3 regions of the Halobacillus sp. ABD4_316 genome follow, and region 2 is predicted to be linked to each of the others. Evidence: riboswitches for the same ligand, from Rfam matches in the RefSeq annotation. Region 2 holds a riboswitch; each other region holds the start of a gene.
What was found. Region 2 has a riboswitch for S-adenosylmethionine ahead of ACXAJH_RS10355 (acetyl-CoA C-acyltransferase). Riboswitches for the same ligand answer to the same signal wherever they lie in the genome.

Region 1: it holds a riboswitch for S-adenosylmethionine, as region 2 does, so the genes downstream of both, ACXAJH_RS18635 (methionine biosynthesis PLP-dependent protein) here and ACXAJH_RS10355 (acetyl-CoA C-acyltransferase) in region 2, are expected to answer to the same signal.
Region 3: it holds a riboswitch for S-adenosylmethionine, as region 2 does, so the genes downstream of both, msrA (peptide-methionine (S)-S-oxide reductase MsrA) here and ACXAJH_RS10355 (acetyl-CoA C-acyltransferase) in region 2, are expected to answer to the same signal.

What each region holds. Positions count from the first base shown of each region.
Region 1 covers NZ_JBSWZA010000007.1:28,773-32,033, reverse strand. The annotation lists gene metC (cystathionine beta-lyase) at 1-675, opposite strand, end outside; gene ACXAJH_RS18635 (methionine biosynthesis PLP-dependent protein) at 672-1,787, opposite strand; SAM riboswitch class I at 1,891-2,001, opposite strand; gene ACXAJH_RS18630 (DUF4385 domain-containing protein) at 2,110-2,556, opposite strand; gene glsA (glutaminase A) at 2,546-3,261, opposite strand, start outside.
Region 2 covers NZ_JBSWZA010000002.1:674,338-677,598, forward strand. The annotation lists gene ACXAJH_RS10350 (acetoacetate--CoA ligase) at 1-948, opposite strand, end outside; gene ACXAJH_RS10355 (acetyl-CoA C-acyltransferase) at 969-2,123, opposite strand; SAM riboswitch class I at 2,195-2,302, opposite strand; SAM riboswitch class I at 2,371-2,475, opposite strand; gene ACXAJH_RS10360 (lactonase family protein) at 2,879-3,261, shown strand, end outside.
Region 3 covers NZ_JBSWZA010000003.1:168,590-171,850, forward strand. The annotation lists gene eutH (ethanolamine utilization protein EutH) at 1-895, opposite strand, end outside; gene msrA (peptide-methionine (S)-S-oxide reductase MsrA) at 1,285-1,758, opposite strand; SAM riboswitch class I at 1,881-2,001, opposite strand; gene ACXAJH_RS13420 (AIM24 family protein) at 2,141-2,833, opposite strand; gene ACXAJH_RS13425 (DinB family protein) at 2,966-3,261, shown strand, end outside.

The sequences.
Region 1 (3,261 bases), on a different contig from region 2:
TAGAAAAGAAAGAGCCTCTGCGACATCTTCCCTGTTGGTCACAGCTAAGCCGGCAACGACATCACTGTGTCCGGCAATGAACTTCGTTGCACTATGGAGGACAAGATCGGCGCCAAGGTCGAGCGGACGCTGCAGGGCTGGTGTCATAAAGGTGTTATCGACAAAGGTGAGGCAGTTGTTCGCTTTGGCGAGTTTTGCCACTGCCCTTATATCAGTGATTTCAAGTGTTGGATTGGAAGGAGTTTCAATATATAACAGCTTCGTATTCGGCTTTATGGCTGTAGCCACTTCATGAAGATCGGTCATGTCAACAAAGGTGTGATCGATTCCAAAGCGGTGGAGAACATCGTGGATCATTCGGAAAGTCCCCCCGTATACGTCCTTGGTTATAACGATGTGATCCCCTTTGGATAAAAGCATGAACGCTGTGGAAATCGCTGCCATTCCGGAGGCGAAAGCAAAGCCTTTCGTGCCGTTTTCAAGGCCGGCGATCGTCTCTTCCAACGCTGTTCTTGTCGGGTTTCCCGACCGGCTGTAGTCGTAATCCCCCGGTGTGTCAAAATCCTGTTGGTGAAAGGTTGAGGCCTGTTGGATCGGGACACTCACCGCTCCGGTCTGCGGATCGAACTTCTGGTCGTTGTGAAGCAGGCGGGTCTGCAGGGAATGGGTATTCATTGGACGGATTCCTCCTTAGGTAATTGACTCAAAGTAGATTGAAGATCTCTCAAAAGATCATCGATGTGCTCCACGCCTACGGAAAAACGGAGCAGTTTATTGCACACGCCGTAGCGGACGCGTTCTTCTTCAGGGATATCGGCGTGGGTCTGGGTGGCGGGGTAGGTGATGAAGCTTTCCACACCTCCGAGACTTTCCGCGAAAGTGATTAAATTCAATCCTCTTAGAAAAGGATCGATCCAGGCTTCTTCCTTTAGTCGGAAGGACACCATGCCGCCTTTTCCTGGGTAGAAAATATCACTCACACATGGATGATCCTCCAGGAATTGAACGACGGCTTTCGCGTTGCCTTCATGCTGCCTCATTCGTAGAGGCAGGGTTTTCATGCCGCGCATGACGAGCCAGGAGTCAAACGGCGACAGGACAGCTCCGGATGTATTTTGATGAAAAGCGAGCTTTTCGCTGATGTCTGCGCCTTTACTGACAAGCAGTCCGGCCAGAACATCGTTATGTCCGGCCAGGTATTTCGTCGCGCTGTGAATGACGACGTCCGCTCCTTCCTTCAGCGGCTGCTGGAGAACTGGTGTATAAAGGGTGTTGTCGACTATCAGCAGGAGGTCTTGTTTTTCTGCTAGTCCGGCCATCTGCCTGATGTCGGTTTGGTGCATGAGCGGATTTGTCGGAGTTTCAATGTAAACGGCTTTCGTACGTTCGGTCACATAAGAAGGCAGGTCATTCAGCTTTTCGTTTTCCAGGTAGGTAAACTGCAGACGGTAACGCTCCTTCATATGTTCAAATAAGCGGTAGGTCCCTCCATATAAATCTTCGGATACGAGAATTTCATCTCCTTCGCGGAAAAGAGAGAGGACGGTCTGGATGGCGGACATTCCGGAACTGAAGGCAAAACCTGCATCACCTTCTTCGATATCGGCGATGGAGGCTTCCAGGATTTTTCTTGTCGGGTTGCCCGTCCGCGTATAATCAAACCCTGTAGATTCCCCGAGCCCTGGGTGCCGGTAAGGGGTGGAAAAGTAAACCGGTGGGTTGATCGCTCCATACGGTTCGTTCCGCTGGTTTCCTGTCTGGACGAATTTTGTTTCCGTGTGACACATAAAAATACTCCTTTCGTTTATGAACCGATCAAGAGAGGAAGCAGTGTGAAAACAAAAAGGACGCCTTCTCTAAGAAGAAGGCGTCCTGGATATCCAAGGCTTCTTCTTATCTTTCAAGTTGATCAACAACTTGCTGGAGTTAGCACCCTTCTGGTCGATACCAGGGGTTGCTGAGGCTTCACAGGGCCAGTCCCTCTGCCTCTCTTGATAAGAATATAATTGTAAGTTCATGTAAATGTTGATGACTACTCTACACTACTCAGAAAGTTTTGACAATATGCATGCGGAAGATTTTCCAATTTTTAATCGGAACGTCCTGATTTTATCCGTATTCCTTTTGGTGGGCCCGTTTTTTCTCAAGGTATTCTTCATCTTCGCGGACTTTGATCCATTTCTCTTCGAAAATCCGGGCTGATTCTGCTTTTTCCTCATCTATATCCCGGTCATTGATATCTCCATCGTCATCGTATTTTTTTCCGCCTTTATAATTGGCGTACCGTCGCGAGCGTGTATACCCCATCTGGAGGAATTTACGGGCCATATCCATGCCGACAAAATCATCGTTTTTCTTATACTCTTCGAACATGGCGTAGATTTTTTCTGACGACTCTTTTGCGATCTCAGGTGTTTTGAAGCGCCAGTGCTGCAGAATTTCACTTTTGTAGGGCTCGACGAGAAGCACCCCCTGTTCTCCGCGCCCGACGCGGTATTTTCCGGGTTCTTCTCTGAAATCAATGGAATCAAAATCCAGATCGTAATCAAAAGGCATGGTCCTTCGTCCTTTCTGTATTTTCTATGCCGAACATATTTAATTTCAGGTCCCTGGACATTTTTTTGATCAAAGCGCCGCCGGCTGTACTGTTTCCCTTTTCATCAATGGCAGGGCCGACGACACCGATGCCCATTCTTCCAGGAACCGTACCGATGATGCTCCCGGATACTCCGCTTTTACACGGGAATCCAGCTTCGACTGCGTAGTGACCGGAGGAGTTGTACATCCCGGAGGTCATCATGATGGCTTTTACGGTTCTTAGGTGGTGGGCAGGAATCAAGCTTTCTTCCGTATCTGGATCGAGACCGCCTTTAGCAAGGAACAAGCCGACCCGGGCAAAGTCATGACAGCACATCATGACTGAATTCATACGATAGTATAAATCCAGCGCTTCTTCCACATCGGTCACAAGGGTTCCTGTGCTGTGCATAAAGTAGGCGAGGGAACGGTTGCGCGAGCCGTTCGCCTTTTCTGCTTCGTACATCTCACCGCTCATTTCTAGATGATCGTTGCTGGTGATTTTCTTTAAGAAATTCATGTAGCGGTCGAACCGGTTTTCCACGCTCTGTCCTTTAATAAGGGAAGCTGTAGCGATGGCGCCCGCGTTAATCATCGGATTGAAAGGCTTGCTTGTGTCATAGGATTCCAGCTGGCTGATGGAATTGAAGAAATCTCCCATCGGCTCCATTCCTACAGTTTGAA
Region 2 (3,261 bases):
CATCATCCAGGCGGTGTTGGTGTACCAGAACAACACATCATCCTGCTGAACATCACAGTGGAGCTGGTGTTCTTTTACATGCTGCAGGAGGGTGCCTCCGACAGAATGGACGATCGCTTTCGGAAGACCCGTCGTTCCGGATGTATATAAAATATACAGGGGATGGTTAAAAGAAACGGGTTGAAACACTGGCTCTTCGGCTTCATTGCGGCACAATTCGTCCCAGGATAGAGTATGGATGTCTTCAATCGACGTTTCTCCTCCGAACGTGACGACCGCGGATAGTCCTTCCAGATGCTCGGTCGTCTGCTTAATTTTATCTTCGATATCGAAGGGCTTCTGCTTATATTGATAGGAGAGTGCCGCGATCAATACTTTCGGTTTCACCTGACCAATGCGGTCGACGATTCCTTTTGTTCCGAAGTCCGGGGAGCACGACGTCCAGGTGGCGCCTAAGGATGTCGTGGCAAGCAGGGCGACGAGTCCCTGGATATCGTTCGTCGTGATGCCGGCGACACAGTCACCTTCCTGGACACCTAATTGTTTTAACCCTTCCTGGGCTTTGGCAACGGATTGTTTCAGTTCCTGCAGCGTGATGCTTCGGGTGAGGCCTTCCTCATTCGCTTCATAGGCCGCGATCCGGTCAAGCGAACCGCGCAGCAGGTTTTCAGCGAAATTCAAGCGGGCCTCCGGAAACCATGCACTATCCGGCATCGAAGGACCGGGAACAAACACACGGTCTCCCTTTTCTCCAATGATCCCTGCGTAATCCCATACGGCTGACCAAAACTCGGAAAGGTGGGAAACGGACCAGCGGTGGAACCGTTCATAAGGGAAAAGCGCCTGATTGGTATAGTCAGCAAAAGCTTTGATATGCGACTGTTCGATGCGTTCGTTTGATGGTTCCCACAGGTAAGGGGAACGCTGAGCGGTAATGGGTGTATTCATGGGACTTGTCTCCTTTCGAATTATGAATGGGGAACGTCGATCAACAGGGCCATCCCCTGGCCGCCACCGCCGCAAAGGGAAGCGATGCCTTTCCCTCCGCCGCGTCGTTTCAGTTCATGGGCAAGCGTCAGAACGAGCCGGAATCCTGTCCCGCCTAAAGGGTGGCCGAGAGCGATCGCGCCGCCGTTCACATTGACGCGGTCATAATCAATTCCAAGTTCCTGGCAGCTGGCAATCACGACACTGGCAAAGGCTTCATTGATTTCAAACAAATCGATATCGTCCGTGGTCAACTGGTGTTTGTCTAACAGCTTCTGAATGGCCTGTGATGGTTTGGTTTGTAAGCTCGGATCCGGTCCGGCAATCTCTGACCAGTCGATGATTTCCGCCAGAGGCTGTTGACCGAGGGCTTCCGCTTTTTCCTTCGTGGTAACGATCCCAACGCTCGCGCCATCCGTCATTTGAGAGGCATTGCCTGCGGTGATCGTGCCTTCGCGTGAAAAGGCGGGAGAGAGATTTGATAATTTTTCGGTTGTCGTCCCTTTACGGATGCCTTCATCTTCTGCGAGTCGTTCAGTAAAAGGAGCGATTTCCGGATCCAGCCAGCCATTTTCCTGAGCGTCTGATGCCCGCTGCTGGGAAAGGGCGGCGTATTCATCTTGTTCCTCCCGGCTGATGTCGAAGGAGCGGTTTTTCTCATCGGTGAGAGCTCCCATCGATACATCGCTCAAGGCGCACCATAACCCGTCGTTCAGTAAGGTGTCCTTCAGCAGGCTGTGACCAAGTCCGGAGGAAGCTCGGACAGGAGCGGTATGAGGAGCGTTCGTCATCGAGTCGAATCCGCCGACAATGTACAGCTCTCCTTCCTTCAATTGCAGCCTGCGAGAGGCGTCGGTAACTGTAGCGATGCCTCCCAAACAGACATTGTTCAGTGTGATAGCGGGCGTACCGATATCCACCCCCGCCTGATAAGCGGCCTGTCTCGCAGGATTTTGGCCGCCTCCCGCCTGAATCACTAGGGCGAGCAGGACACCATCGGCTTGTTTCGCGATCGGATTTCTCTCTAATAGAGCGCTCAGCGCATGAGACCCAAGTTCTCCTGCGGATTTCTTTTTTAAAGCCCCTTTCCACTTACCGAAAGGGGTGCGGATGCCGTCTAGAAGTACTGTCGTCATATATGGAACAACTCCTGTTTTTATAATAGTAAGAGCCCTCTTCACAAAAATAAGAAGAGGGCTCTCGGCTCTTCTTATCTTCCAGGATCATCTCCTGCAGGAATTAGCACCTTTTCAAGCGTCTGCTTGCTGGTTGCCGGGCGTCAACGGGCCAGTCCCTCTGCCTCTCTGGATAAGAAATCGGTATTCAATTGGAAACATATAAAACCTCTCTATCAAAGATAGAGAGGTTAGAGATTGTAAGCATCTCTTATCTTCCTGAGCATTCACTCAGTAGGATTTGGCACCTTGCTATGCACATAGCGGTTGCCGGGTTTCACAGGGCCAGTCCCTCCACCTCTCTGGATAAGATGTTCTTCCTTTATTTGGTTAAGTGCCATGTTAGCAGGGGAAAGGATAGGTGTCAATGGATTTGATAGAAAAGTTAGAAAATTCATTTTGTTCTGTGACTGGTGGTGAACGTGTGAACCGCTTTAACATTAGGGCTTGCCGATTCTTTCAATTATGCGGGGCACTTCACGAGAAAAATGAAGGCATCTATCAATTCGTCCATCATCCATTCTCCGATGGTTCCTGCGGCTACATAACGTTTCACTGATTAGATGATACCTTACAGGTAGAGCTGCTTTTAGATCTATGAGCAGAGATTTTAATAACTTTCGATATTCATAAATGGATAATGATTCAGCCTCTTTTGTCTTTATGAGATAATGGGTATGGTAATTACTGATACTATTCAATAAAGGAGTTTTACTATGCCGGAATATGTTGGTTACATCGGTACGTACACCAAACAGGAAAGTAAAGGCGTCTATCAGTTCACCCTTGATACAGATGCTAAGGAACTGAAAAACGTTCAGTTGGCTGCAGAACTGCAGAACCCTACGTACGTTACAGTAAGTGACGATCAAAAAAATCTTTATGCGGTTTCTAAAGACGGGGAAAGCGGCGGCGTCACGTCCTTTTCCATCAATAAAGAAACGAGAGAACTCACAAAATTAAACGCTCAGACAGCTGCGGGCTCTCCGCCGTGTCACGTGAGCGTGGATCATTTGAATAACAATGTTGTCACGGCTAACTATCATACAAAAGAAGTGGTCTCCTACCTGACGAATGAAGATGGATCGTTGAATCCTGC
Region 3 (3,261 bases), on a different contig from region 2:
CCATGTCCTTCATGACGGCAAGCATCGGCAAATGATGAGCAAGCGATGCGATGAATCCTGTCATCGATACCGCGTTCATCCCGAGACGTCTTCCCGCACGGGTGAGCACTTTTTCGCCGTGCCTGCTGATAAACGCCACCAGCGGATAAGCCCCTGCAAGTGTGACAGTGATTTTACCCACGATGAGCATCCCTTCTGATAACGGAGCCATACCGGGGAGAACCGTTATACCTGTTAACGTTTCAATAATGATGAGAGCAAGCCCTGAAATAATAATGATTTCGACCGCTTTGCCGAAATAGGAAAACAGACGAATGGTCAAGGCTGTGAAGAGCCAGAGACCGGCGGCGATGAAAAGGGATAGAATCATGGCCGGAAGCAGATTTCTAAGCATCCACCCCGGTTCATAGCCGGCTGTCCACCCGCCGATGAAACAACCGATTGGAATCGTCACCATTCCTGCAAGAATTCCCTTTGCGAAAAAAGGATGATCTTTTTTTGCTACAACGGTCAAGGCAACTGGAATGGTAAACACAAGCGTAGGGCCCATCATCGTCCCAAGCAGAGCCCACGAAAAAACAGCCGCTTCTTTGTCTGCCGCGAGCGATTCCGCCAGAGGATAAGCCCCCATATCAATGGCAAGCAGCATAGAAGCAAACATCGAAGGATCAGCTCCTGCAGCCTGGAACAATGGAGTGACGACCGGCGCGAGCCATCTGGACAGCACCGGGGCCAGAGAGATGATCCCCACCATGGACAAGGCCAGAGGACCCATCATCATAAAGGCTTCATAAAAACGCCATCCTAAGGCAAGGCGGTGATTCAATATGTAGTAATCAAGAGCTCCAAGAACCATAAAGGCGCACATGACCATAAGGATGATATCATTCAACACAGCCTCTCCCTCCTCTCTTCATCTCCTCCATTCTAGTGAACTTTCCCCCATAAAAAAAGCCCCCTCACTGAGGGGCTCTGGCTGTAGAAAAATCCTGTGTTAACCAGTTAAAGTTGTCCATTAGTCGTGGGAAGGGCCACTTTCCGCTTATCGGTAGATGCATGCCGCGGGCGTCACCACCGAACGCTCCTCGTGCCGACGTTAAAATATAGAGGAGAGAGTTTGTGCCCTACGCAGGTTCTCAGATTCAAAAGAACGGCACGGGCTGCGCTGTTGCGCACTTGCGTGGAAAGGGAAGGGGCTTTCGCTCCTGGCGGGAAGAAAGAAAAAAGCTTGTAAAGAAACAGGGGTTTCTCTACAAGCTGAGCCCCTCAGTGAGGGGCTTTTCATCAGCCGATGGAACAGGCAGCGGAGCCATGTTTTTGAATGTACTTCTGGTGATGCTCTTCTGCTTCAAAGAAAGAGGAAGCCTCTTCCACCTGTGTAGCGATTGAACGCTTGAAGATGCCTTTGGCACTCCATTCTTTGATTTTCTCTTCTGCAATGTACTTCTGGCTTGCATCTGTATAGAAGATCACTGAACGGTATTGATGTCCTACATCAATGCCCTGACGATTTACCTGTGTCGGGTCGTGAGCTTCAAAAAAGATATTGACCAGTTTGGCATACGTAATGACAGCAGGATTATATTCGATACGGACAGCTTCCGCATGACCGGTATTTCCCTGTTTCACTTCTTCATAGGAAGGGTTTTCGAGATGTCCCCCGATGTAACCGACGGTTGTTGCCGTTACCCCTTCGAATTTCTCAAAAAATGCTTCTACTCCCCAAAAACATCCTGCGCCGAAAATTGCTGTTGCCATATCTACATCTTCCCTTTCCTTTAACGCAACTTCTATCGAGAGCCATGACGGGTATGCTGATATGCAAAAAACCCCTTTTCTTATCCACATAAGAAAAGGGGTTCGTATCAATCCGTACGATCCTCTCATCTTTTAGGATGGTGTTCATCCTACAGGAATTGGCACCGTTCTCGTCAATCCGTGGATTGATTCGATGGTTGCCGGGCATCAAAGGGCCAGTCCCTCCGCCTCTCTGGATAAGAAGTTTCCGTTATTTATTTAATGTTGATTATCAATATACTACGTTTCAGTAACGAAGTAAAGGATAAATGATGATTCTTTTTGTATCATCATTGTATTCACACTTTAGCATGACTATGCCAGTCCACGCAAAAGAAAAGTCTTACTGACTGCCTGTTGTTTCAATTTCTTCATACGGCTGGACGATGACAAAACCTTCTCCTTCGAACTGCATTTGAATAGATTCCCCGCTTCCCCGTCCGATAAACGTTTTAAAGCTTACATCCGTCTTGAAATTCGGCTCCAAATGCCCGGACCAGGCTACGGTCGCATGAGGATCCGTAATAACCGGTTCTCCCGGGCGTACGAGCAATGTCAGTGGTTCGTAATGGGAGGTGACAGCCACACGTCCGCTGCCATTCAAGGTCACGTTAAACAGACCGCCGGAAACCATCCCGGCCACTTTTTTCATCAGCTTGATATCCCAGTCGATGCTCGGCTCAAAGGCGAGAAGATCGTTACCGTTGACTGTAATGGTTTCATTATCCAAGTCAAAAATCGTAATCTTTTTCCCCTGATCAGCGAGATACAAACGTCCGCGCCCTGTCGCTTTCATCAGCGAACTGCCTTCTCCCGTCAACGCCTTCTTGAACATTTTTCCTACACCGTGCTCCAGAATCCCTTCTCTCTCAAACTTGATATTCCCATTATAGGAAATCATGGCCCCGGATTTCGCCCAGACCTGATCCATCAGGTTCACCTCGAGAATACGCGGGGTTTCCAGCTCAAAATAATCATTTTCTGAATCATCCTGTTTCGTCGCCCTGATAAACTCCTCAATCGAATAGTCTGCCATGACAGATTCCTCCTTTTATGTAGGTTATAGTTCTATACCACACCCCGGGGTGGGTTAGACCATTTATGAAACCTTTGTCTATCGTTTTACGTTTACAATGGAGGAAAGGTTTCATCACCACCTGGCAGGGGAATGATGATTCTATTTGATCTATTCAAACAACCTAAGGACGAGGAGGACCTGTTTATGTATGGTCTTGATGAGAAAAGAAAACAGCTGTTGGAGTATGCTCATTCCGTCTCTGACGAAATGGCAGCACGGAAGCCCGGGGAAGGAAAATGGTCGGTCCTTGAAATTCTGGAGCACCTGTACCTGATGGAACAACTTGTCGTCTACCAGATCAAGCAGGCAGTAAAGCAGGGAGATATCCAGCAGACTTCCGAAAAACCGATCCACCGGACGACGGAAAGGGACTACAAGGTGGAAGC